DNA from 4 places in the Pristimantibacillus sp. Z349TD_6 genome. Region 3 is predicted to be linked to each of the others. Evidence: riboswitches for the same ligand, from Rfam matches in the RefSeq annotation. Region 3 holds a riboswitch; each other region holds the start of a gene.
What was found. Region 3 has a riboswitch for cyclic di-AMP ahead of AC0VYE_RS00730 (C40 family peptidase). Riboswitches for the same ligand answer to the same signal wherever they lie in the genome.
Positions count from the first base shown of each region.

Region 1: another riboswitch for cyclic di-AMP. It lies ahead of AC0VYE_RS26005 (TrkH family potassium uptake protein); the one in region 3 lies ahead of AC0VYE_RS00730 (C40 family peptidase).
Region 2: another riboswitch for cyclic di-AMP. It lies ahead of AC0VYE_RS08135 (NAD-binding protein); the one in region 3 lies ahead of AC0VYE_RS00730 (C40 family peptidase).
Region 4: another riboswitch for cyclic di-AMP. It lies ahead of AC0VYE_RS19170 (C40 family peptidase); the one in region 3 lies ahead of AC0VYE_RS00730 (C40 family peptidase).

Region 1 is NZ_CM149662.1:5,977,230-5,983,331, forward strand. Features, by position in the region: gene AC0VYE_RS25995 (LysR family transcriptional regulator) at 26-934, shown strand; gene AC0VYE_RS26000 (potassium channel family protein) at 1,036-1,698, opposite strand; gene AC0VYE_RS26005 (TrkH family potassium uptake protein) at 1,717-3,057, opposite strand; cyclic di-AMP (ydaO/yuaA leader) riboswitch at 3,148-3,352, opposite strand; gene AC0VYE_RS26010 (CPBP family intramembrane glutamic endopeptidase) at 3,598-5,226, shown strand; gene uvrC (excinuclease ABC subunit UvrC) at 5,192-6,102, opposite strand, start outside.
Region 2 is NZ_CM149662.1:1,884,549-1,890,650, reverse strand. Features, by position in the region: gene kdpB (potassium-transporting ATPase subunit KdpB) at 1-504, opposite strand, end outside; gene kdpA (potassium-transporting ATPase subunit KdpA) at 523-2,202, opposite strand; gene kdpF (K(+)-transporting ATPase subunit F) at 2,221-2,298, opposite strand; gene AC0VYE_RS08135 (NAD-binding protein) at 2,422-2,820, opposite strand; cyclic di-AMP (ydaO/yuaA leader) riboswitch at 2,939-3,109, opposite strand; cyclic di-AMP (ydaO/yuaA leader) riboswitch at 3,201-3,399, opposite strand; gene AC0VYE_RS08130 (hypothetical protein) at 3,839-4,267, shown strand; cyclic di-AMP (ydaO/yuaA leader) riboswitch at 4,314-4,475, shown strand; gene AC0VYE_RS08125 (hypothetical protein) at 4,479-4,904, shown strand; gene metE (5-methyltetrahydropteroyltriglutamate--homocysteine S-methyltransferase) at 4,979-6,102, opposite strand, start outside.
Region 3 is NZ_CM149662.1:145,282-151,383, forward strand. Features, by position in the region: gene AC0VYE_RS00710 (EAL domain-containing protein) at 1-141, shown strand, start outside; gene AC0VYE_RS00715 (GNAT family N-acetyltransferase) at 138-662, opposite strand; gene AC0VYE_RS00720 (MFS transporter) at 779-2,014, shown strand; gene AC0VYE_RS00725 (FAD-binding domain-containing protein) at 2,114-3,457, opposite strand; gene AC0VYE_RS00730 (C40 family peptidase) at 3,616-4,092, opposite strand; cyclic di-AMP (ydaO/yuaA leader) riboswitch at 4,096-4,249, opposite strand; gene AC0VYE_RS00735 (hypothetical protein) at 4,482-4,631, opposite strand; gene AC0VYE_RS00740 (hypothetical protein) at 4,666-5,250, opposite strand; gene AC0VYE_RS00745 (hypothetical protein) at 5,417-6,102, opposite strand, start outside.
Region 4 is NZ_CM149662.1:4,378,246-4,384,347, forward strand. Features, by position in the region: gene AC0VYE_RS19155 (glycosyltransferase) at 1-850, opposite strand, end outside; gene AC0VYE_RS19160 (phytoene desaturase family protein) at 1,331-2,836, shown strand; gene AC0VYE_RS19165 (chromate transporter) at 2,910-4,091, opposite strand; gene AC0VYE_RS19170 (C40 family peptidase) at 4,232-4,708, opposite strand; cyclic di-AMP (ydaO/yuaA leader) riboswitch at 4,712-4,846, opposite strand; gene AC0VYE_RS19175 (IS3 family transposase) at 5,154-6,102, shown strand, end outside.

The DNA.
Region 1 (6,102 bases), 2.0 Mb from region 3:
CAAAATGACATAAGGGGTTTCATTCATGAATGAAGAGATGCATGTCTTCACCGTTATTGTGGAACAGTCCAGTATGAACAAGGCTTCCGCCTTGCTAAACCTGTCTCAGCCTGCACTTTCTCGCAAAATTGCCAAGCTTGAGCAGGACCTGGGCTCTCCTTTGTTTCATCGCATCGGAAAGCGGCTGGAGCTTACTCGAATTGGGCAATTGACCTATGAATATGCTTTGGAGCTTCGCCAGCTTCATCGCAAATATTTGCAAACCGTCTCTGAGTTCACCTCGGCTGGGCATACGACCCTGACCATTGGCGCAAGCTTGACGACGCTTCAAACGACTTTGCCCGATCTCATTCAAAGCTTAACTTCTACCCATCCCGAGATCGACATTAAAGCGATTACCGGCAAGACGCACGAAATCGTATCGCTCGTACGAGATCACAAAGCCGATATCGGCATTGTCGCCTCTAGTATTGAGGATTCAACGCTGCGGTGCATTCCGCTGTTTGAAGATCATCTATCGCTCGTGGTGCCTCGCAACCAAGTCATTACCGATAAAGGTACGCTAGGTATACAGGATGTGACCGGCATGCCGATGATCTTGTTCTCCAAAGGCACTTGGTACAGGTTGTTGACCGACGAGCTGTTTGACAAATATCATCTTCAGCCGGATGTGCGAATGGAAATTGATTCGTTTGAAGCTATACTTCGGCTGCTGCATACTTGCCGTGCTGCGACGCTCCTGCCTCAATCGTATATGCGCAATCAGCTGCTTGAAGACAATGATCTTACCGTCATTCCCATTCGAGAACTTGAGGATACAAAGCGCACCACCTCGCTCATTCATGCGGATTCGGCCGCCCTCAGCCCGTCCGTTCGTCTATGGATCAATGAGCTTGCAGCAGGCTTCCCCAGCAAAAAGGACAGCAGCTTTTAAAATAGCTGCTGTCCTTCAGCATTTCCAATATTGCACTTCCAAATCCATTTCAGCCTAATCTGCCTTGTCCAAATATAAGCCTCTTCCACTACATAAAAAAATTAACGGATAACCGATGCTTCAAAGTCTTCTATTTGCTCATTTGTTCCTATAATAACCATGACATCACGAAGTGAAAGGACATCCGTTGCTGTCGGAGCGATGATGATGCCATTTGGCTTATTTATGGCTACGATGCTGCATCCAAATCTTGCTCGCGGATTAAGGTCATGCAATGACTTGCCATCCAAGCATTGCGGTACGGCAAGTTCGGCGATCGTATACTCTTTGGAAAGCTCGATATAATCTAATAGATTTGGGGATACAAGCTGATGCGCAACTCGAATACCCATATCGCGCTCAGGATAGACCACGCGGTCGACACCGATTTTCTCAAGCACCCGGCCATGCAGTTCAGTCAAAGCTTTCGCTACAACTTGCTTCACTTCCAAATCCTTAAGCAGTATGGTTGTCAAAATGCTGGATTGAATGTCATCGCCAATCGCGACAACTCCGCAATCAAAGTTTCTTACACCCAAGGAGCGCAGCGCTTCTTCATCCGTACAATCAGCTGATACAGCATAGGTTAGAATACCGCTCATGTCCTGAACGGCTTCCTCATCCTTATCTATTCCAAGCACCTCATGGCCAAGCTGGACGAGTTCGCGCCCTAAGCTCGAACCAAATCTTCCTAAGCCGATGATGACAAATTGTTTCTTTTTAATTCCCACTTGCAAAGTCTCCTATCCAATCGTAATTTTGCCTTCTGGATGCCGATAAAGCTCTTTCTCTGTACGAGGCCCAAGCGCGTATGCGAGCGTCAGGGGTCCAAGTCTTCCGGCAAACATGGTTAATGCAATGACTATTTTCCCAACAAGACTCAGCTCTGGCGTAACACCAACGGATAATCCTACTGTTCCAAATGCTGATGTCGCTTCAAACAACAGCTTTATAAAAGCTTGATCCTCCGTCATCGACAAGATCATCGTTACAATAATGACAAGCGATAAAGAGATCAAAGTAATCGTGAGTGCTTTAAAAATTCTGTCTTTGCCTAATCTGTAACGGAAAAGAACGATGTCCTCTCGTCCTCTAATCATTGCAAATACAGCGCCGACCAGCGTTGCAAAGGTTGTTGTTTTGATGCCGCCGCCCGTCGAGCCGGGCGAGGCGCCAATAAACATTAATATAATGGTGAAAAACATCGTCGCTTGCCGGATAGCCGTATAATCAAGCGTATTGGCTCCTGCCGTCCGCGGTGTTACCGACTGGAAGAACGAGGACAAAATTTTCCCGCCCCAGTCCAGAGAGCCCAGTGTCTTCGAATTCGAGAATTCAAAAATAAATATGACGAGTGTCCCTACTGCAATAAGTGTTCCTGTCATAGATAGCACAACCTTGCTGTGCAGCGACAGCTTGCGGTTTTTGCGGAACTCCATCAGGTCCGACATAACGACAAAGCCAAGTCCGCCCGAAATGATCAGCATCATAGCTGCAATATTGACGACTGGATCAGAAACGTATAAGGTCAAGCTGCGATAGTTCCCAAAAATATCAAAACCAGCATTGTTAAACAATGAAACCGCATGAAAGGCTCCAAAATAAATCGCTTTGCCCAGCGGCATATCAAATGCAAACCTCGAAGCAAACAACGCAGCGCCAATAAGCTCTATTGTCAATGAATACACAATAACGCGTCTAATCAAACGCACGATGCCTTCCATGCTCGACTGGTTCATGGATTCCTGCAGCAAAAGCCGCTCACGCAGCGAAATCCTCTTGCGAAGTACGAGCGCTACCAGCGTTGCCATCGTCATAAATCCGAGTCCGCCAAGCTGGAACAGGCACATTAATATGATTTGACCCCATATAGAGAAATAAGTTCCGGTATCAACGACAACTAACCCTGTTACACAGGTTGCCGAAGTTGCAGTAAACAGCGCATCTATAAAAGGCAATCTCTCACCGCTTACCGATGCAAAAGGCATGGATAATAATAAGGCACCCAGCAATATAATAAGAGCGAATCCACTTACCAAAATTCGCGGGGGTGACCACTTCAAAACGTTCCAATTAACCTTCATTCATTTCCCTTCTTTTTGATTATGTCATATCGTCATTTATTGTTTTTAAGCATAAAAAAAAGCACTGGAAACTCAAGTGCTCGTGCGATGAGTCCTGTTCCAATACGCCTTCGAGGTTAGCTGACGGATTCGGGCCTGGACAGGCAGCCCTATTCAGCGGAAGAAGACGATGCTTCACCGCTAAAATTCACCCCATGCTATCTAATGTTGAACTGCTTTGCTTTCAGCAGGTTCATCCATTTAGACAACTTTATGGTTCCCCCGATTTCCTTAGGAAATTCGGCTATGCTATGCAATTAGTATGACGATAACGATTATAATCCCTAAGCACTCCTGATATAAAGGTGACGTTTATGACAAACAGGACGATATTAGCTCAAATTAGGGCAATGGGACGAACCAGCACATAGCTAGCTTGCTGGACATCGTTATTTCGCATTTTTTTGAAAACAAACGGTCATTTTCATTGGATAATTTAGGGATTCATATGTTAAGGTAATAAAATGAGCTATTTATTATGAAGACAGTTGAGGTGAAACTATGATTGATTCTATTAAACCCAATGAATGGAAACGATTTATATGGGCAGCAGTTGCTTGCTTTATTATTTATGGAGCCGTACAAATCGTTCCAATGATTACAGCTATCTCATCTGGCGAAATGAATACCAAGGTCATTACGAAATCAGCGGCGGAGGATAAGGCGTCTGCATTTGTTGAAAAAGAAACAGGCTTGAAGGTGAAATCAGCTAAAGCCGTACATCAAACCGATAAAATTATGAATGGCTACTTATCTAAATATGAGCTAGTCAAAGCATATACGGATAAATATGACCCTAGGTTTCCTACAGATACGTTTCAAGTTGATCTTAAGTTCATAGGCGGCGGCAGCGGATATGTTTATCTACATATGCATAGCGGGAAAGTCGTAGCTTGGAACTTGAAGCTTGAGGGAGAACAGCTATCAGATGCAGATAAAGCAAAAGAAGCTATTGCCTTCCTAACCGCAGGAAATTTCAGCGGTACTGAATTCATAGGCGGTCAAATATTGCCTAATGGCGATTGGCAGCCTACGCCTCCTGCAGGTTATTCCATTAAAAATGCTCATCTTAACGTATTGGTTAACGCTCTTGTCGTGAATGACCGTACGATCATTACTAAATATAAACCGATATTCGAGGCACCATCCGATTACATAAACTATGTAGAGAAACAAGATAAAATAGCTGGATACCTTACATCTATCGGTTATTTGTTCATGAGCTTCGTTTTATTCGTCTTAGCTATTATTTACTCCGTTTTGTATCGAAAACATACATCCTTTAAATACGGAATCGTATTAACGATCATTTATTTAATTACTTATACGATCATGAATTTAAACGTTCTGGATGGTATCCGGGCTACGCTCGGCGAGACGGATATGGCAGGCGCTACCGTTTCGATCACTGCCATCGTAAGTGTTCTGCTGGCGATTCCAATGGCAGGTTCCATTTATGTATCCATCGTTGCCGGAGACGGCCTCTGGAAGGCGCAGGGCCGCGCTTTATGGCCGCGCTTTGGTCAGAGAGGGTATGGCGATTATGTTTGGCGCAGCGTGGGCTTGTCCTATTTATTCGCGATCATCTTATTCGCAATTCAATCGGTTATCTTTATCGCCTTGAAGCTGTCCATTGGCACTTGGGAAACATCAGATGCCTCACAATCCCCATACAATATGGGTATTCTTTGGCTAATGCCCGTGCTTGCTTGGGCTGCCGCAATTGGCGAAGAAGCCGTATTCCGCTTCTTCGGTATTGGACTATTTCGCAGGTGGTTTAAAAACACGTTTGCCGCAGCACTGCTGCCTACCTTCTTCTGGGCGCTCGGCCATGTGATGTATCCTTTTTATCCGTCCACAACGAGATTGTTTGAGCTGATGATTATTGGGCTGTTGTTCAGCTTTATCTTCGTTAGATACGGCTTCATTACAGCCATGTTCACCCATGCCATCTTCAACAGCGTTGCAGTTGGCCTATCCTTGCTTACTATTGGAACAGCACCGAACATAATCTCGGCTATTTTCTTCTCCGTGCTGCCGGTACTGATTGCATTTGTTCTAAAATATTTAAGTCACAAAAAAGAGAAGAAGCCGTCTATGACGACGACTCCTCCCCTAGAGCAGCTATAATTTGCGAAGCTAATTTATCACCAATAGATAGAGGCCGGAAGTCTTCGACTGAGGCCTCTTTTATTTTTTTGATCGAGCCAAAATGCTTGAGCAGCAGCTTGCGTCGTTTCTCGCCGATGCCTGGGATCGAATCGAGCTTCGACTCCACCATGGACTTGGCGCGCTGCTCGCGGTGGAATGTAATCGCAAAGCGATGCACCTCATCTTGAATGCGCTGCAGCAAATAAAACTCCTGGCTGTCCCTTGGCAAAGGAACAATCTCCGCAGGATCTCCAGTCATAAGCTGCGCTGTCTTATGCTTCGCATCCTTCACAAGACCGCAAACTGGGATGTATAAGCCAAGCTCATTCTCAAGCACGTCGAGCGCCGCAGATATTTGCCCTTTGCCCCCATCGACTACAATCAGATCCGGCGGAGCTAATTCCTCTTTCACTACACGCTCATAGCGGCGCCGTATGACCTCGCGCATCGTTTCGTAATCATCTGGACCTTGTACTGTCTTAACCTTGTATTTACGGTACTCCTTGCGGTCTGGCTTGCCGTCCGTAAAGACAACCATAGCCGAAACTGGATTCGTACCTTGAATATTGGAGTTATCAAATGCCTCAATTCGGCGTACTTCATCCAGTCCTAGCCAGCCTGCAAGCGACTCTGACGCTTTGACGCTTCGTTCCTCATCTCGTTCGATGAGCCTGAATTTCTCGTCCAGCATCACCCTTGCATTATCGATAGCCATCGTTACGACCTCGCTCTTGCGTCCGCGCTGCGGCATAAGCACCTTAACCTTCAGCCAGCTGTGCAAGGATGCAATGACATCGTCAGCATGCGTAACGGCTGCCTCATCAACTGCTGCCACACCGCCCGCTGATTCCACCG
Region 2 (6,102 bases), 1.7 Mb from region 3:
TCCTCCAGCTTCTTTAATGACTGGCGCCGATTCACCTGTAATCGCTGATTCATCTACGGAAGCCAGCCCTTCAATAACCTCGCCATCACCAGGAATCATTTCGCCTTGGGAGACGATGAAAATATCGCCTTTGCGGAGCTCCGTTGATGATACGACTACAATAGAGCTGCCGACAAGCTTATTGGCGCTCATTTCCTGCTTAGATTTTTTGAGCGAATTGGCCTGTGCCTTGCCCCTGCCCTCTGCAATAGCTTCAGCAAAGTTTGCGAACAGCAGCGTAAAAAGCAGGATGAAAAACACGGTAATATTAAAGCCTATGCGTTCTTGAGAATTAAAGTAATTTGGAAAAATAGTCATCAGCAGAACGATAACCGTCCCTACCTCGACAACAAACATAACTGGATTTTTCATCATCGTAACTGGATTTAATTTCACAAAGCTATCGACAACGGCATGTTTAACCGCATCTCCCGACAGCAAATTATTCTTCTTATTTTTATTCATTATCGTTCACCTCATCCGTTAGCGGAGTGTCAAATATTCTGCAACCGGCCCAAGCACGATGACCGGCAAGAAGGTTAATGCACCAATTAAAAGAACAGTACCAATTAGTAATACAGTGAAAAGCCCATTATCTGTACGGAACGTACCGATTGTTTCTGGAACAGGCTGCTTGCGAACAAGAGATCCAGCAACCGCCAGCATCGCAATCATCGAAATATAACGGCCGGTCAGCATGACAAGTCCAGTGCTAATATTCCAGAAAGGCGTATTATCGCCTAGCCCCTCAAAGCCTGAGCCATTATTCGCTGCCGATGACGTATATTCGTAAAGCACCTGGCTGATGCCGTGGAACCCGAGATTCGTTATCGCCCCGTGACCCAAATCCGTCATAAAAGCGATGGCGGTGGGCACCAATATAATGAAAGGATGAACTAGAATCGCTATCGCTATCAGTTTCATTTCTCGCGGCTCTACTTTTCGGCCCAGAAACTCCGGCGTTCGCCCAACCATTAGCCCGCATATAAACACTGCTAGTATGGCGTACATGAGCATATTGATAAGCCCTACTCCCTTGCCTCCAAAGACGACATTAAGCATCATTTCAGCAAGCGGAACCAAGCCGCCAAGCGGTGTAAGCGTGTCATGCATATTGTTGACGGTACCCGTTGTCGCAGCGGCTGTTACCGTTGTGAACAGTGCCGATTGCGCGATACCAAACCTTACTTCCTTGCCTTCCATGCTTCCTTGAGTAGCGTCGATTCCTAGTGCGCTCATAGCAGGATTGCCTGTTTTCTCCGATGTGTAAGCAAGGCTTAGAAACACTAGAAACAGACACATCATGGCGGAGAATACAACCCAGCCCTGCTTTTTGTTTTTTGCAAAAAGCCCAAATGCATAAGGAAGCGAAGCCGGCAGCGCCCACATCGACAAGATTTGAATCACATTCGTTAATGGATTTGGGTTTTCAAATGGATGAGCCGAGTTCACTCCAAAAAAACCGCCGCCGTTTGTGCCCAAATGTTTGATGGATTCAAGCGAAGCTACAGGACCAATTGCAATTTGCTGCATGGCTCCCTCTAGCGTTTTAATTGTAAATGTTGGATCAAGCGTTTGCGGCACCTGTAGAGCGACAAGCACAAGCGTGATAATAAAGGAAATCGGAAGAAAAATTCTTGTGTGTGCTTTTACAAAATCCTCGAAAAAGTTGCCGATCGTCGTTCCTTTACTCGTAATCCCACGAACAAACGCGATGGCAACCGAGAAGCCTGTCGCCGCTGACGTGAACATCATCATCATGATGACCGCCATTTGAGAGAAATAAGATAAGGCGCTTTCCCCGCTATAATGCTGAAGATTCGTATTGGTAATAAAGCTGATGACTGTATTGAAAGTCAGTGTAGGCTCCATGGCTGCCATGCCATTTGGATTAAACGGCAGCGCATTTTGGAACCGCAATATCAAATAGCTGAAAGCAACTAAAATTAAATTGGTTGCAACAAAGCTGAGTGCGTATATCTTCCAGCTCATGCCCTCTCTTTTTTTGAGACCAATAAGCTTAAATATAAATCGCTCCGTCCCTCCGAATACTTTGTCTAACCGATTGTGTTCATTGGAGAACACATGATAGACGTAAGTACCAAGCGGCTTAACTAACAATACAAGAACGGCAATGACGATAAGCAATTGTAAAATATCCATCTTGTAAATCCCCCTCTATTAAAACTTCTCCGGATGAATTAACGCATAAATCAGATAAACGAAAACAAATACAGCCGCTATCGCTATGACAGTCATTGGCCTTCGCCTCCTGTTTTCTCAATAACACTGGAGCACCAAGTTAAAAATCCGTAAAATAAACCGAAGCTAGCCAACAACGCCCCGAACATATAAAAATCCTGCATGTAAACCCCTCCTGCATTATTTGTTGCTTAATAGAAAACCGACTTCACCGGTATGAGAGAATACGATATGATCCGCTCCTAGCCCCTTGTAAATAGCCCTTGGATTCCACTGCTGTGTGATGACGTAAATGGACTTTGAGGTCCAAGCTCTGCAGCACTGTACAAAGCGGCAGCTAAGCGCCAAGCTGCTCTCAAATATAAATACCTCGCTAATGTTCATCGAAGGAACATTCCAGCTTTGACGATCATTCGTATTGATGTACAAAACATTGCTGATGCCCTGCTTGCGAAGCTGTTTTTGTTCCTGTTTGCTATTGGTCAAAACAATAAATTTTAATTGATGAAACTGCAAAGTTCGTATGAATGATTGGCCAGCCTCGTTTAGACCAGCAACAATAATATGCTCTTCCTGCAACCGAATTCTCCTCCATATGGTAAAAAAGGCAACAAAAAAGAAGCCTTGGGATAAGAGGAACTTTTCCCGCGGCTTCTTTGCCCGCAGCAGAATAAGCCGCGGGAAGCACGATGGCTGTTGCCTCTCTCGAGTACACTTACGAGGTTAGCTGTCGGATTCGGGCCTTGAGAGTTGCCCTACGCTTGATTATTTTCAAGCGATTCACCCCATGAAGCGAAATCGTGATCACTCACGAATCGTTCGTTGGTTCCCCCGTTCCTGCTGCTGCAGGACTCAGCGTTTTCTTACATTTTGTAGCAAATAAAGCTTTTTTGGGCACAAAAAACCACAGAGGTCTATGACACTCTGCGGTCGAAGTTAATCGATCACAAGCTTCATCATTCCTCTCTCGGTCCACGCTTACGAGGTTAGCTGTCGGATTCGGGCGGTGAGAGTCGCCCTACTTTGACCGGTATCCATGGCACCTGTCAAAGATTCACCCCTGCTCTGCGTTTGTTCGACTCTCACATCGAACAGGCGCATCGCGTCATTATTGGTTCCCCCGCTTCCGCTTTCACGGAAACTCAGCGATCAGTAAATCGAAACTTATTTATAAATCCTGTATCGAATATTACTCCTCGCTATAAATACTGTAAAGGCAGTCTGCTACCTAATTTAGCCAGTTTCAGCCTTGCAGAGCGATTCGCAACGCTTACATTCATTTCGATCTCTCGATATCTCACTATTTCTCAGTTTTACTCTTGTTTTCAAAAATAGTGTTCATTCCCTTTCTAACGATTTTATGCGTGAATAATCAGATTTCTCTATAATCGAGAATGGAAGAGAATAAACGAGTATTTCGAAGAATAAATATCTTTTTACTGCCATAACGAATGGATTTCTTTTAAAATGGCATATGGCTGCCTTTTCACGATATACCACAGTTTTACAATATTGCATTTCGGGTTTACCATAGACGGCAAGCCAATATGGCTGAGTATTATCGGTGAATTATTCAAATCGAGGAGAGATCTCATTGATGTCTACACCAGTTGAAGTACCCTTGCCAAGTTTGGAAAATCATCCTGCTGCCTTGTTTGAAATTAAACGAATTCAAATGTTTGTGCTGCCGGCTTCCATGCTTGAATCGAATGGTTACCGTGTTTGTCTAAGGATCTCCACTCATAATGGTCACGGCTGGAGTGAGCTGTTTATTAAAAAATCCGAGAAGCCTCGCGACTGGATCAGATGGAGCAGTATGCTGCTAAGGTTCATCGGCACACTTCCTCTTGCGTCTCCTTTTGTTTTTCAAACAGATCCAATGATGAAGGACGAGCGTATATATCATTTGTTTGCAGCCGCTACTTTGCATATAGAATCCAATCCTTACTCTTTTCCAAACTGTGAATATGACCGTGAAGAGCATACTTTATTTAAACAAGCTATCTCCTATGTATCGTTATTTTAGGCACTTCTGATTTACAGATGCGCTAATGAAGGGTATAATTAAGAGTAAACTATTTACGCTGAATTTTTCGAATGAAAAAGCGGGGGAACCATCGCGATCGATCGAAATCGATTCGCAAGGGGTGAATCCAGGGATTTGTAACCCTGGTAGGGCTTTCTCTCTAGCCCGAATCCGACAGCTAACCTCGTAAGCGAATAAAGGAGAGATGTATATGTTGACAAATTGTGCACGAAATCTGCATCTTTTTACGGAACAGACCCCTTATTTATCTGTCACACGAATCGAGCTATTCGTCATTCCTGCTCTTGCCGTCGATTCTGCAGGCCATCGCGTATGTCTTCGTTTAACAAGCAATCAAGGCTTCGGCTGGAGTGAACTATTTGCCAGCGACACAGAAGAGCTCATTGACTTAGAACGATGGAGCGACCTGCTTCAGTCTTTTATCGGCAGCATTCCTCTACCACCTCTTAACCAGTATCACTATGACAAAACGGATCAGGATGGGCGCGTTCTCGACTTATTCGTCTCCGCCGTCAAGCATGTCCTAGCACAATCCGCCGATGCAGCCCCGTACAGCAACGACCATGAAGAGTCTGTTTTGCGTCAACGTTCCGTCTCCTACATCTCTTTGGATTAATTTCGTTCATAAGAAAAAAAAAGGCAGTCCAGAACAGATAACCTAGTTCTGGACTGTCTTATTGTATTTAGAATTTAAACCTTCGCTAATGCAGCACGCTGCTCCCTGACTTGGTAAGTAGCCAGCATCATGTTGCGCAGTGAAGCAACCGTTTCTTCCATTCCGCGTGTTTTCAAGCCGCAGTCCGGATTAATCCAGAAGAGCGTAGGATCGAGCACTTTAATGGCGCGCTCGATCATACTGACCATTTCTTCCACGGACGGTACACGCGGGCTGTGAATATCGTAAACGCCCAAGCCGATGCCTTGGTCATAGGTGTTCTCCTCAAAGCTATGAATCAGCTCGCCATGGCTGCGCGAGGTTTCAATGGAGATGACATCCGCATCCAGCGCAAGAATGGAATCGATAATATCATGGAACTCACAATAACACATATGTGTATGAATTTGTGTGGTGTCATGCACATCTGAAGTCGATAGACGGAAGGCATGCACGCCCCATTTTAAATAAGCATCCCAATCACTGCGTTTAAGCGGCAAGCCTTCTCGCAAAGCTGGCTCATCAACCTGAATCATTTCGATGCCTGCGGTCTCAAGCGCCTTTACTTCCTCTGAAAGTGCAAGCGCAATTTGGTATGCAACCTGCTCGCGTGTGATATCGTTGCGGACAAATGACCAGTTCAAAATCGTAATCGGACCCGTCAACATCCCTTTTACCGGACGACTTGTCAGCGACTGCGCGTACACGCTTTCGGTTACTGTCATTGGCTCAGTAAATACAACATCGCCATAAATGACCGGCGGCTTTACGCAGCGGGAACCATACGATTGAACCCAGCCGCCTTTTGTAAATGCGAACCCATCCAGCTTCTCTCCGAAAAATTCGACCATGTCCGTACGCTCAAATTCACCGTGAACGAGGACGTCAATGTTAAGCTCTTCTTGGATTTCAATCCAGTTTTTAATTTTATCGTTGATAAAGGAAGCGTAGTCCTGTGAGCTGAGCTCGTTTTTTCTCCACTTTTGCCTTGCTTGACGTACATCCAGCGTTTGCGGGAAGCTGCCGATTGTCGTTGTTGGAAGGAACGGCAAATTCCACTTTTGCTGCTGCAGCTTTTGTCTCTCCGCAAATGGCTTCTGCCTCGTTGAAGGATGCGCCGCTACCGCTGCTGCATCAGCAGCTTGACGATTGCGGGCAG
Region 3 (6,102 bases):
CATCGACGTGCAATCGTTTCGCGCGCCTATACCGATCTCGATTCACACGCGTGGATTAGAACCGTATCTGTTCTAGCAGCGCCAGGTCTTATTTTACTTATGGATTTGAAGGATTCTGAGCGAGGAGCTCAGCGTCTTTAATGTGCAGCTGCTGGCTCATAAACCATACAATGGCATTCGGCAAAGCCGGTGGGTGTAGACCGCGCATAGGTGTCTGTAATATGGAAGCCGGCTTGTTCATAAACGCGCATCGCACGAGTGTTCCAAGTAAGTACCTCCAAATCAATTTCGTTTTGAGGGGTGCGCCTTATTGCCTCTGCGACAATGAGACGTGTGAAGGCAAGGCCGAGGCCTTTACCGCAAAGATCAGGCCGCAATCCAAGACCAAGCCGCGTTACGCCTGTTAAAGGAAAAAACTGCGCGAACCCAATGAGCGCAGACTGAGCGTCTAGGACAGCCATATATTGGGCAGCACGAAGGACGGAATCGCCAAATTCGATTTCGTCTTTTTTCATTTGCTCCCAAGCCGGCCAGTTATAAACATCAAATGGAGCCTCGTAGCGCCAGCCGCATAGTTGCTGTGCATGAACGGTTTCGAGCGGGCATATGGTCATATCGCCTTCATCTCGATTATAATGAATAGAGCTTTGATGGCTTGTCATTTGTTTTTACCTCCGCTTGAAAAAAAGTAGCTGAATAGAGCGAATGTCGAATGAAATAGGTTTATTATAACAGATAGGCGTGCGTTGATCGCGCGTAAATAAGGAGAAGCATCAAAATGAAGAAGTTGATCTGGCTTGGCTGCTTGTCATATTTAGTCATCGGCGTTGCCCATGTTGTGGGCGGATCTATCTTGGAACAGCTCATTGCTCATTATGGTTTAACCTATAAAGATGGCGGGCAATGGATTATGAATCAATTCCTCGGGTTCCTGGTGGGTGTTCTGTTAGCGCCTTCTATTACTTCGAGAGTTGGAAAAAGAGGCGCAGTACTGATTGCGATGGGCGTACTGACACTGAGTGAGGCGGCCTACAGTTTGCTGCTGCCATGGGGCTGGATGCTCGCGATTGCTCCGCTTGCGGGTCTTGGCTTTGGGATGACGGAAGCGGTCGTCGGCGCAATGATTATTGATATGGCGAAAAACGGCAAGGCATCGGCGATGAGCCGATTGGAAACCTTTTTTGGTGTTGGCGCATTGTTGATTCCAATTGCAGCGGCTTATCTGATTCAGCATAGCATTTGGCAGGTTTCCTTTCCGATTCTGGCAGCGATGTCAGGCATCACCTTTGTTCTCTGGTTGACGATGTCCTTTGGAGAGCTGGATGATGAGCTTGGTATAGTTGCTCGAACACCGGAAGTGAAGGAAGGCCATTCGAATGAGTTGGTAGGATTGCAAACCACTCGCGGATCTTTCTTTTTTGGCTATCCGCGCAAAGCACTTCCATTTCTCTTGTTATCGGCTTTATTTTTTATGCTTTATGTAGGAATGGAAATGAGCTTCTCCAATTATCTGCCTTCTATTCTCATCGTTCGTTCAGGTGTAGGAGAATCCAGTGCGGCAGCGGTGCTCAGCTTGTTCTGGGGAACGATGGTGCTAGGGCGTCTATTTGCGGGGCTGCTGGCTGATCGAATGGGTTATTCGCGTTACTTGCTTATTGCTACAGCGGGCGCCTCGGTCGTTTTTGTTTTAATGGCTGTTATGGGTCAGCTTAACTGGATGCTTGCCTTTGTCGCTCTTAGCGGATTGTTCTTCTCGGGTATATTCGGTATCGCTCTTGTTTATGCCAATGAGCTCATTCCGGGAATGACGGAGAGGACAACGAGTTTGCTTGTAGCATTCGGCGGGCTTGGAGGAGCGATTTTCCCTCGTGTGACTGGCTGGATAATGGATCAGTACAACGTGCAATCTACGTTATGGTATATAAGCAGCTTAGTTATACTGATGCTGCTTCTGCTAGCGGCGATGCTCCTGCTCGGAAGAAAACAAGTTCACAGCGTAAGATCCAAAGCTTAAATGAACTGGAAATTATAATAAAAACCTCCACATTCGCTGTTTCAAAGCGGGTGTGGAGGTTTATTTATTATTAAACGTGTTATTCTAAAATGCTTTCAGCTATTTAAGAATGGTTTTGTATACCTCTATGGCGCGCGCGCGCGATGCTTTCAAGTCGACGATGGCACCGCTTTGCGGCTGATGAATCTCTTTGTCTGTCAGATGATTCAAATGAGGCAGCCAGCGCCTAATATAGCTGCCGCTAGGATCATGCGTCTGCGACTGAGTTGCGGGATTCATGATGCGGAAGTAAGGCGCTGCGTCATACCCTAGTGAAGAGCACCACAGCCAGCCGCCGCGATTAAGCGTGTTGTCATAATCGCTTAAGTGAAGGCGGAAATATTGTTCGCCAAGCGTGAAGGGACATAGCAGATTTTTAGTTAAAAACATGGCTGTTACCATTCGCAAGCGGTTGGGCAGCTCACCTGTACGATTGAGCTGCGTCATGGCCGCATCAATGATTGGAATGCCGGTGGCGGCTGCAGCCCATGCTTCTAGATGAGCATCTGAGAGCTTGGACATATCAGCAAGCTGCTCGTAACGAAAGAAATCATCATGATACATCGCTTGATATAAATAAAAGTCACGCCATGCCAGCTGCCGTACCCATGATTCAGACCCCGGAAGCCCTTGGGTCATTTCGTAGGCTTGGCGAGCGGAGATGGCGCCCGTATTCAGGAAACGTGCGAGCTGGCTTGTATGATCATCGGCATAAGCGTCCCTGCTCTCGGAATAAGAGGCAAGGCGTTCTCGTACGAACCGTTCCAGCTTGGATAATCCTTTGGATGATCCTTGCACGTTCGTGCCGCCTAGGGCGCACGAAATGGATTCAGGCAAAGCGAAGGATTGCGCAACCTTGGCATTGATTTCGCTTAAGGTAGCAAGCTCATGAATCGTCGTTTCACTCATTGGGCTGTAGCACTCCAGCATAAAGCTGCTCCACTTGCGATAAAAGGGTGTGAAAACCTTGTATGGCTCCATTTTTCGAGCAAATGCCGGGAAAGCATCTAGATCAGCAAGAGGTGAATCGGCGATAGACATCCAGCGGCGGCCAAGGCTGCGTGTGGTTAGCCCAAGCTGCTCATCTCGCTGCCGTGAGTAAGGCGTGTAGTCTGTATGAACAATAACCTCATCAATCGGGTGCGCATGCAGCAGAGCTTCGGTGATCGCAGCAGGATTACCATAAAGCACATGCAGTTCCTTTCCTGCATTAGAATAGCTGTGCAGAAGTGAGGCGGCTTGCGCCATGAAATTCCGACCGCTATGACTAGTTAAACGGCCATCTCCTGTAATAACGGGATCTATGATTAGCAAATGAATGCCTTGTTTCTCTTTTTTCTTCAAATAATCAAAAGCGCGCAAATCTGAAATACGCAAATCCTTGCGGTGAATAAACAAATACATCAGTGATAGCTCCTTCCATAAGCGCAACATTGAACGGCCGCATTCCAGCTGGAATGAAACAGCAAAGCCGCAAGTCATTTGTCGTCAGAGGACAAAAAACTGCGGCTTTGCTAGATGAGTCTACCCGTTCAACCCTCAAGAAGAGGGACTAGGTTGCTCTATTTTACGTCAACGTTGGCTTGGTATGAATCAGCATCCATGATACGACGAGCAGTTACATATCGTCCCTCATAGTACTCGGAGTTAAGTTTGTCAGTTACAACGCCTCTGCTCGAGGATGAATGTACAAACTTTCCATCTCCAATGTAAATGCCAACATGGGAAATGGCGCTATTATTGCCGCCAACTGTGTCGAAGAACACAAGATCTCCCGCAATGAGGTCAGCCTTAGCGACCTTTGTACCTTCTTTTGCTTGCGAACCAGAAGTACGTGAAAGCTCAATGCCCATTTTCTCGAACACATAGCTCGTGAAGCCGGAGCAATCAAAGCCTTTCGACGACGTTCCGCCGCTTTTGTACGGAGTGCCAATAAGATCATTAACAATTCCGTTCAATTTTGAGTCAGCGAAAGCGCTTCCCGCTTGAAAAGCGAGCACGAGAACGAGACCCAGGATTAATGCGGTAATCTTCTTCAATTGTGAAACTCCTTCCAATGCCGACGAGGTTAGCTGTGGGGTTCGGTTGAAGGCTCCCTATGATTCCTCGGGCGTTTGAAGAAAACTCAAACGTCGGAATCAATTCACCCAAAGTGGTTCCCCCGTATCCCAATAGGGAATTAGGCAGTTTTTTTATTGCTTTGAGAAATATTCGATTATTTTCAATGATCTCCTGCCTTTAGTGGCAATTTCTAATAATTCTCATGTAACCTTTTGACAATTTGCTTCGTTAAACCGTTCTTTCTGTAATATAAACACGCCATAGTAGTGCTTTCTAACTAAATACATGGAGTCAATTTCATTAATTATGTGGATGTTGTGTAAAATATACCGATTTGTCCTTTAGGCGCTATATCGCAAGGACTAGCTTAAAGTGCCGTAAATGGCGGTATTTCACCATTTTGCTCCTCATAAATTAGAAAAATCTCATCTATATCACTCGTGAATAAGAGTAGATTCAGACAGCCTAGCTGCTGCTCCAGATAGAGCGGCAGAAATAGACAAAGGAGGCTGTTCATGAGAACAGCCCCCTTTGGGCAATCGAAAAAAGATTTATTTTGCAGTAACGATTTTTTCTGAAATGAGCTGTGGATCGTTGTTTTTTTGCTGCATCCAAAACTGTACCTTGTATTTCCCAGCATTTTTAAAATCGTAGGAAATGAGCTTGGAGCTGAACCAAAAGGTGTCTTTTTCGACGAACTCTTTAAAATCATCATCGTCTTGGCTGCGGCTGTCGATTGTCGTTTCCTTATCATTAGGATCAACGATGGTCACTTTGAACTCTGAAATCGCCATATTCAAATTATCGATTTGCGCTTGCACTAAAAATTTCTGAACACTGCCTTTATCAACCTGTCCGAACATAGCTCGCTTCTCGTTCATTAGAAACATATGCACATTGGGCTTCTGAATAATGAGCTTCTTATCATTGCTCTTCCATTGGACGAAGGCTTGAAGGCTGTCGCTTAAAGAACGAATACTAATATAAACCTTATCGTCCACAACGACAGCATCGTCAGTGGATTGCTTATTATTATAAAGGAGCGTTACCTTCTGAAATAGTTTGTCTGCTGCAACCAATGAACCGCCCGATAAGAGCAATACCATGGATATAATAACTAGTTTTTTACGCATCATTTGTGAATATCCCCCATTTTTGATTTTCTTTCAGTTATTTATACAGAACTGCCATCATTTAGTTGCGGTTAGTTGTAAAAAAAACCTCCACACCACAGCAAAGCGTGGAATGAAGGTTTATTTTGGCTTCAGCATCCAGAGGACGCTGAAGGCTTTTTTTGGTTTGCTACATTCTTTTCGTTTCCAAAAAGTCATATTGTGCGGCAATCGTCCAAACCTTCATCAGTGTTTGAATGAGATAGTAGCCTTGATGCAGAATGAGTGCAAACAGCCCGGCCCACAGCATGGAGAGGCTTGTCACTACAAGTCCAGCGGCTGCTCCGATCCCCCACATGATGAGCGACACAGCTGCATAGGTGAGGAAATTTCGGAGAGCGTGCCATAAGGAACGGAATATGCTTCCTCCTGATGCAGCGCTGAATTGCATGGCTAGAAACAGCAGATGCAGCACCGTGCCCCATAGGAGCCATAGAAGGGCGCCAGGCAGCACCGTTTGCAGCAGCTCTGGAATAGAGCCGCTCTCTAGAAGCGCATCCAGTGAGCGCGGCAGCACATACCAAGCAGGAGCCACAGATAAAATAACCTCGATCCAGTAAAGCAGAACTACAGGCTTCCAAGCTTTGCGAATACCTTCTAGAAATCGTGTCCCCCCATTCGATCTGGTCTGATTTAACGAATAGAATAATCCGGCATTGAATAAGGGAGTGATCAGCATTCGGGCAACTAGGAGACCGCCCAGCGTCCAGACGTAAGGATTAATGAGATCGGTCTTGAACAGCTGGAATTGTGCTTCGGTCATGAATAGCTGAACGGCTGCTTCTGAAGGAGCGGAGCTTGGATATCGCCGCAGCA
Region 4 (6,102 bases), 3.6 Mb from region 3:
GCCACCAGATTATAGCTAGTAAACGCAGTGGTGTCGTAGAAGATGCACCTGATGCGAAGCTTTTACTCCAGCCTGCACACAATTGCCGAATGCCTTCCGGGTACATTCGGAAAGCAATAACGCCCTTTCCGCTACAATTTCGAACCGTTTGTTGCTCAGCAAATAGAAGGCCTAAGCTGTAATTTTCGAGAATACGCTCACGAACAGCCTCGTGCCCACATGTTTGAAAATATGATTCTCGGGTACAGACTATACAAGGACCGAAAGCGCCTACAGCTTTCTTCTTTGTTGCGGCAGCAGTTTGAGGTGCTCCAACCGCAGCTAAGACGATGATGTTGAAGAAAGCTGACAACCATTCATAGGGCCGCTTCATCTTGTGGTAAGGCTGGATCGAAAGCAGCCCGTTCTGCTTTGAATGGGCCTCAGCCAGCACTGCCAACCCAGCATCCTCTAAACAAGTATCTGCATCAAGGAAAATAAGTAAATGACCGCTTGCTGCCTGCGCGCCATTCCAGCACGCCCAGCTTTTACCAAGCCAACCATCCGGAAGCTCGCCCGGATTTACAACTATTGCACCAAATGATTCGGCGATGGCTGCTGTACGATCAGTTGATCCGTCATCTACTACAATCACTTCAAATGGAGCGGGTTGTTGCCCCTTAATTGATGGCAATAACTGTGTCAGGTTTCTCTCTTCATTTCTAGCTGGAATGATAACTGAAATGCTTGGGAGACTCTTTCTATCGTTCTTTGTGAAAGGCACCAAATCCTCTTCTAATGGTCGGATTTTGTTCAGCAGCCATGCACCACAAATAAGTCCGCCAAGCAACAGCACAACATTTCCAATCATAGATCTATTCCTCTGTCCAATAGGTACCAAAATTCCTTATATGACTCGTTATTCCATGTTTTCTTATACAAACAGCTCATTTTCCCCAAAGTTGTGTACCACCTTTCACCAGGCTAATTAGGTCATTCAATTTGGCAGTTGATAATGGTTATACAAACTTACAACCACAGCCCTATCTTTGGTGAAAATGATGGCATTCAAACTATATGAGCCATTATTCGCTTTTTTTATAGCCTCATTCTCGTCGTTTAACGACGAAATAGCAGGAGCTATCCGAAGATTTGATCCTGCAAATGCTGCATGTTATAGGTAAAATTTGTTAATACTGAAAGTGAAAAAGTGATGGTTAAATGCAAATCCCGTATTCTACTTATTGCATTAACCTTTTACGTTAGTTCTACAACGATTATACGATTGTGTATATAGTTTGTCATCTGCATCGTTTCGGCTAAATGACCAATGTTGAGAGGAAGTGCTCCTATGAGCAAAAAGATTATTGTCGTTGGAGGCGGTCTCGGCGGACTATCAGCTGCTATTCGCCTCTCTGTAGATGGGCATCAAGTGACCATATTAGAAAAAAATGAACGCGTAGGCGGCAAATTAAACGTAAGATCAGGGCAAGGCTACACTTTCGATACGGGCCCTTCTATTCTGACGATGCCTTGGGTGCTGGAGCAGCTGTTTGAAAGTGCAGGCCGCAATCTAGAGGACTATATGAAGCTGGTCCGTGTTGAACCTCAGTGGAGAACTTTTTTCGAAGATGGGGTAACACTTGATATAACAGGTGACTTCCCTGACCTAATCAAGCAATTCGAACAAATCTCACCGGTTGATGCGCAGCAATTCCTCTCTTATTTGGATTATTGTCAGCAAATGTATCAGCTCAACACAAAAAGCTTTTATAACAAGAGCCTTAGTGGCCTGAGCGACCTGCGGCGTCACCACAGTATGAAGGAACTGTTAGCGATGGACCCGATGAAGACGATGCATCAGACGACAAACCGCTTTCTGAAGGACAAGCATTTGCGTCAATTGTTCGATTTTTTCATCATGTATATTGGTTCCTCGCCTTATGCTGCTCCCGCTGTGCTGTCACAATTAATCTATGTACAAATGGGGCTTGGCATCTATTATGTGGAAGGCGGTATGTACCGAATTGCTGAAGGAATGCTTAGGCTGCTTGATGAGCTCGGTGTGGAGGTTCGCACTTCAGCTCCAGTTGCTCAAATGAATACAGTCGGCCAAACCGCAACAGGGGTAACTTTAGAAGATGGCAGCGTAATAGAAGCTGATCTGATTGTGTCTAATCTTGAGGCTATACCAGCGCATCAGACACTGCTGCAGCATCATCCGAAATCAGCCGACCGCGTAAAGGATTTAGCTAAATACGAGCCTACTGTATCAGGGCTTGTGCTGCTTCTTGGCGTGGATAAAGTGTATGATCAACTTATGCACCATAATTTCTTCTTCTCTGAAGATCCAGATAAAGAGTTCAACGATATATTTGTCGAAGGCAAACCTACAGACGACCCAACTGTATACATAGGGGTTTCAAGCAAAACCGATCCTGGACAGGCGCCGCAGGGCAAAGAAAATCTATTTGTGCTTACTCATGTGCCGCCGCTCAGAGCTGGAGAAAGCTTCGAGTCACAGAAGGCGACTTACAGAGACCTAGTTCTGAATAAGCTCGAACGTATGGGACTAACGGAGCTGAAACAGCATATTGAGTTTGAATATACCTTCACTCCAGATGATATCCAGCAGCTTTATGGTTCTAATGGCGGTTCCATCTACGGCATTGTAACGGACCGCAAGCTTAACGGCGGCTTCAAAATCCCAAGCAAAAGCACGCTGCTCGATAATCTATATTTCGTTGGCGGATCTACGCACCCCGGTGGCGGCGTCCCAATGGTCACTTTATCCGGACAACTCACCGCTGACCTCATCAAAGAGCAATTGAGCATTGCTGCAAAATCCGTCATGTAGGTAGATTCAATTCATATAAAAAAACCTCTAATCCGTTATCGCGGATTAGAGGTTTTTATCAATTGTTTAATTATTAAATAAGTTCAAGGGCCATTCCGCCTAATGCACCGGCCACAACAATCATCCAAGGTGGAAGCTTCCAAAATACAAGCATAATAAACAATATGGCAGCCAGCATAAAATCACCGGACTCTACGATCGCGCTAGTCCAAAGCGGATCATACAGTGCAGCAAGCAATATGCCAACTACAGCGGCGTTAATGCCAATTAATGCACCTTGGATTTTTGAGTTATTTCGCAACACATTCCAAAACGGCAATGTTCCAGCAACGAGAAGAAATCCCGGCAAAAAAATTGCAGTAGTTGCAACAATGGCTCCAGTTAATCCACCAGAGAGAGTACCAAGATAACTAGCGAATGTAAAAAGTGGTCCAGGCACAGCCTGCGCAGCGCTATAACCTGCTAAAAAATCCGATTCATTAACCCACCCGGTAAAGACAACTTCGTTCTCAAGAAGCGGCAGAACAACATGTCCGCCTCCAAACACCAATGAGCCTGCACGATAATAGCTATCGAACATCGCAATCCATTCCATATTTCCCCATTGCCTTAGAAATGGCAACATAATTAGAAGCGTGAGAAATATAACGAGGCAGGAGACCGCAAGGGAACGGCTAATCCGAATGTTCAAATCAGGAGTTCCCTCGACTGTTTTCATACGATATAACCATACCCCGATCAGTCCAGCTGCAGCAATAATGATCACCTGACTATAGGCCGCTTGCCAATATAACGTTATCGCAGCAGCGATGACTGCTATCGTAGCTCTATTCCGATCCGGTGTTAGTTTCTGCCCCATCCCTAGAATAGCATGAGCAACGATGGCCACCGCTACAATTTTCAATCCATGAATCCAGCCTGTGTTTCCAAGATCAAATCCTTGCAGCAGAAAAGCAAAGGCCACTAATGCAATGATCGATGGCAGTGTGAACCCTAACCAAGCCACTAGTCCGCCCAATAACCCAGCCCTAACTATCCCTATACCAATCCCAACTTGACTGCTGGCAGGTCCGGGTAGAAACTGACATAAAGCAACGAGGTCTGCATAACTTCGTTCATCCATCCATTTACGGCGACGAATATACTCATTGTGAAAATAACCTAGATGGGCTATCGGACCCCCAAATGAGGTAAGCCCTAGTTTAGTGGATACAGCTAGTACCTCTACTAAAGATGCGATTGTTCCTCTTTTCAATCCTATAGCCTCATTCCATTACTCATGTTATTTACATTGTAAGCTTGCGAATAATTGGCGTACAACCCTTTAACAAATACTTAATAAATGGTTGCATAAAAAAAACCACCTCGTAAGGTGGTTTGTAAAATCATTAAACGTTATTTAGACTCCATCATCGCAGCAAATGTATCTTCCGAAACGACACGCCTTGCTGTTACATAACGTTTTGCGTAATAAGAATCGTTAAGATTTGTAATCGTAACCCCTTTGCTTGTAGAAGAATGAGCAAATTTCCCATCCCCAATGTAAATACCCGCATGAGAAACGCCTTTGCCGCTTGTGTTGAAGAACACAAGATCACCCTCACGCAGTTCGTCTTTATTGACCTCTGTGCCTGTGTCTGATTGCGATTGCGATGTTCTAGGCAGCTTTACAGCAAATTGATTAAAGATATGTAGTATAAAACCCGAGCAGTCAAACCCTTTGCTCGTTGTGCCTCCCCATTTATAAGGAGTTCCAACAACCTCGCTTATGGAATCCGTAAGCACTGACTTGTCCGACTTATCTGCAAGCACGCTTCCTCCTCCAGTAAGCAGCAGCAAGCAGGATAGCAATAAAATAAAACCCTTCTTCAAAACAACTTCTCCCTTCGGTGCCTACGAGGTTAGCTTATGGGTTCGGTTGAAGATCCCTATGCTTAAAAAAATACATTAAGCAATTCACCCTGGGTGGTTCCCCCGTTTCCGATATACAGAACTCGGCATGTCAATAAACCTTATAGTATCGTTAAATTCGATTGTTTTTACCATAATCCTGCAATTGGATTATTAGAATACTTTCATTTTTCTTCATTATTATTATTTATTTAGCTGTTCACTACATGATTTTTGTTAAAGGTGCTGATTTTTTTGTAATTATAATAGATGAATTTCCAATCACAATTTCAAAATATAACGGTTTAAACACAAAAAAAGAGTATCCGTATTTAAACTGGTACCCATACACTGGACACTTTGAAAAAAGGGTTTAGTGTATGGGTACCTTTTTTTGTATACTAGAGTGAATAGTGGGGGCGGTCATATGAGTAAAAAACACTTTAATCAATATGAACAAGAACAGTTAGCTAACAACCCGTATGTCTTACGAGTCAGCGAAAAATCAATTACGTATGCTGATGAATTCAAACGTGTGTTCATTGACCAATATGTATCGGGACGAACTCCGAGGGAGATTTTTGAAACCAGTGGATTTCAAGTGGAGATCCTCGGGTTGAAGCGGATCGAACAATGTGCAGATCGTTGGAAGAAAGCCTACGAAAAAGATGGGATTACGGGACTTGCGGACTCGAGAAAAGAAGCGGTTCTACGTCCATCAAAACGAGATTTATCTCCTGAAGAGATTATTGCCAGGCAGGATGCAAAGATTAGACTTTTGGAGGCTCAACTGGCATACGTAAAAAAGTTAGACAGGAACGAAAGGAGGCTAACAGCAAACGGAAAGATCCTAAATCCGAGTGATTGTTTTAACCTTATTCAGGAAGCTGTTCAACAAGGTTTGGGGCGAATGACACGTTACCTTTGTCAACTGCTTGACGTGTCACGCTCTGGCTTTTATAACTACCTTCACTCTGCTGACAAGCGTCAGAAGCGTACGTTAGCGGATGAGCAAGCAGGTGCACTTATCAAGAAAGCCTTTCATCGAAGAGGTTATAAAAAAGGCTCCCGATCCATTAAGATGACGCTCCAGAGCGAATATGACACCTGTTACAATCTAAAGCGAATTCAAAGGCTAATGAAAAAATTTGACCTCGTTTGTCCTCATCGAAAACCTAACCCGTATCGACTTATGACCAAAGCTACACTCGAACACCGCACGCTCCCAAATAAGCTGCAGAGGGACTTTAAGAAGGGAATCCCAGGCCTTGTTTTACTCACGGATATCACCTATCTTCCGTATGGAAAATCACAGACGGCTTATTTGTCGACCATTTTGGACGCCTCTACAGGGGAGCTTCTAGCCCGAAATCTCT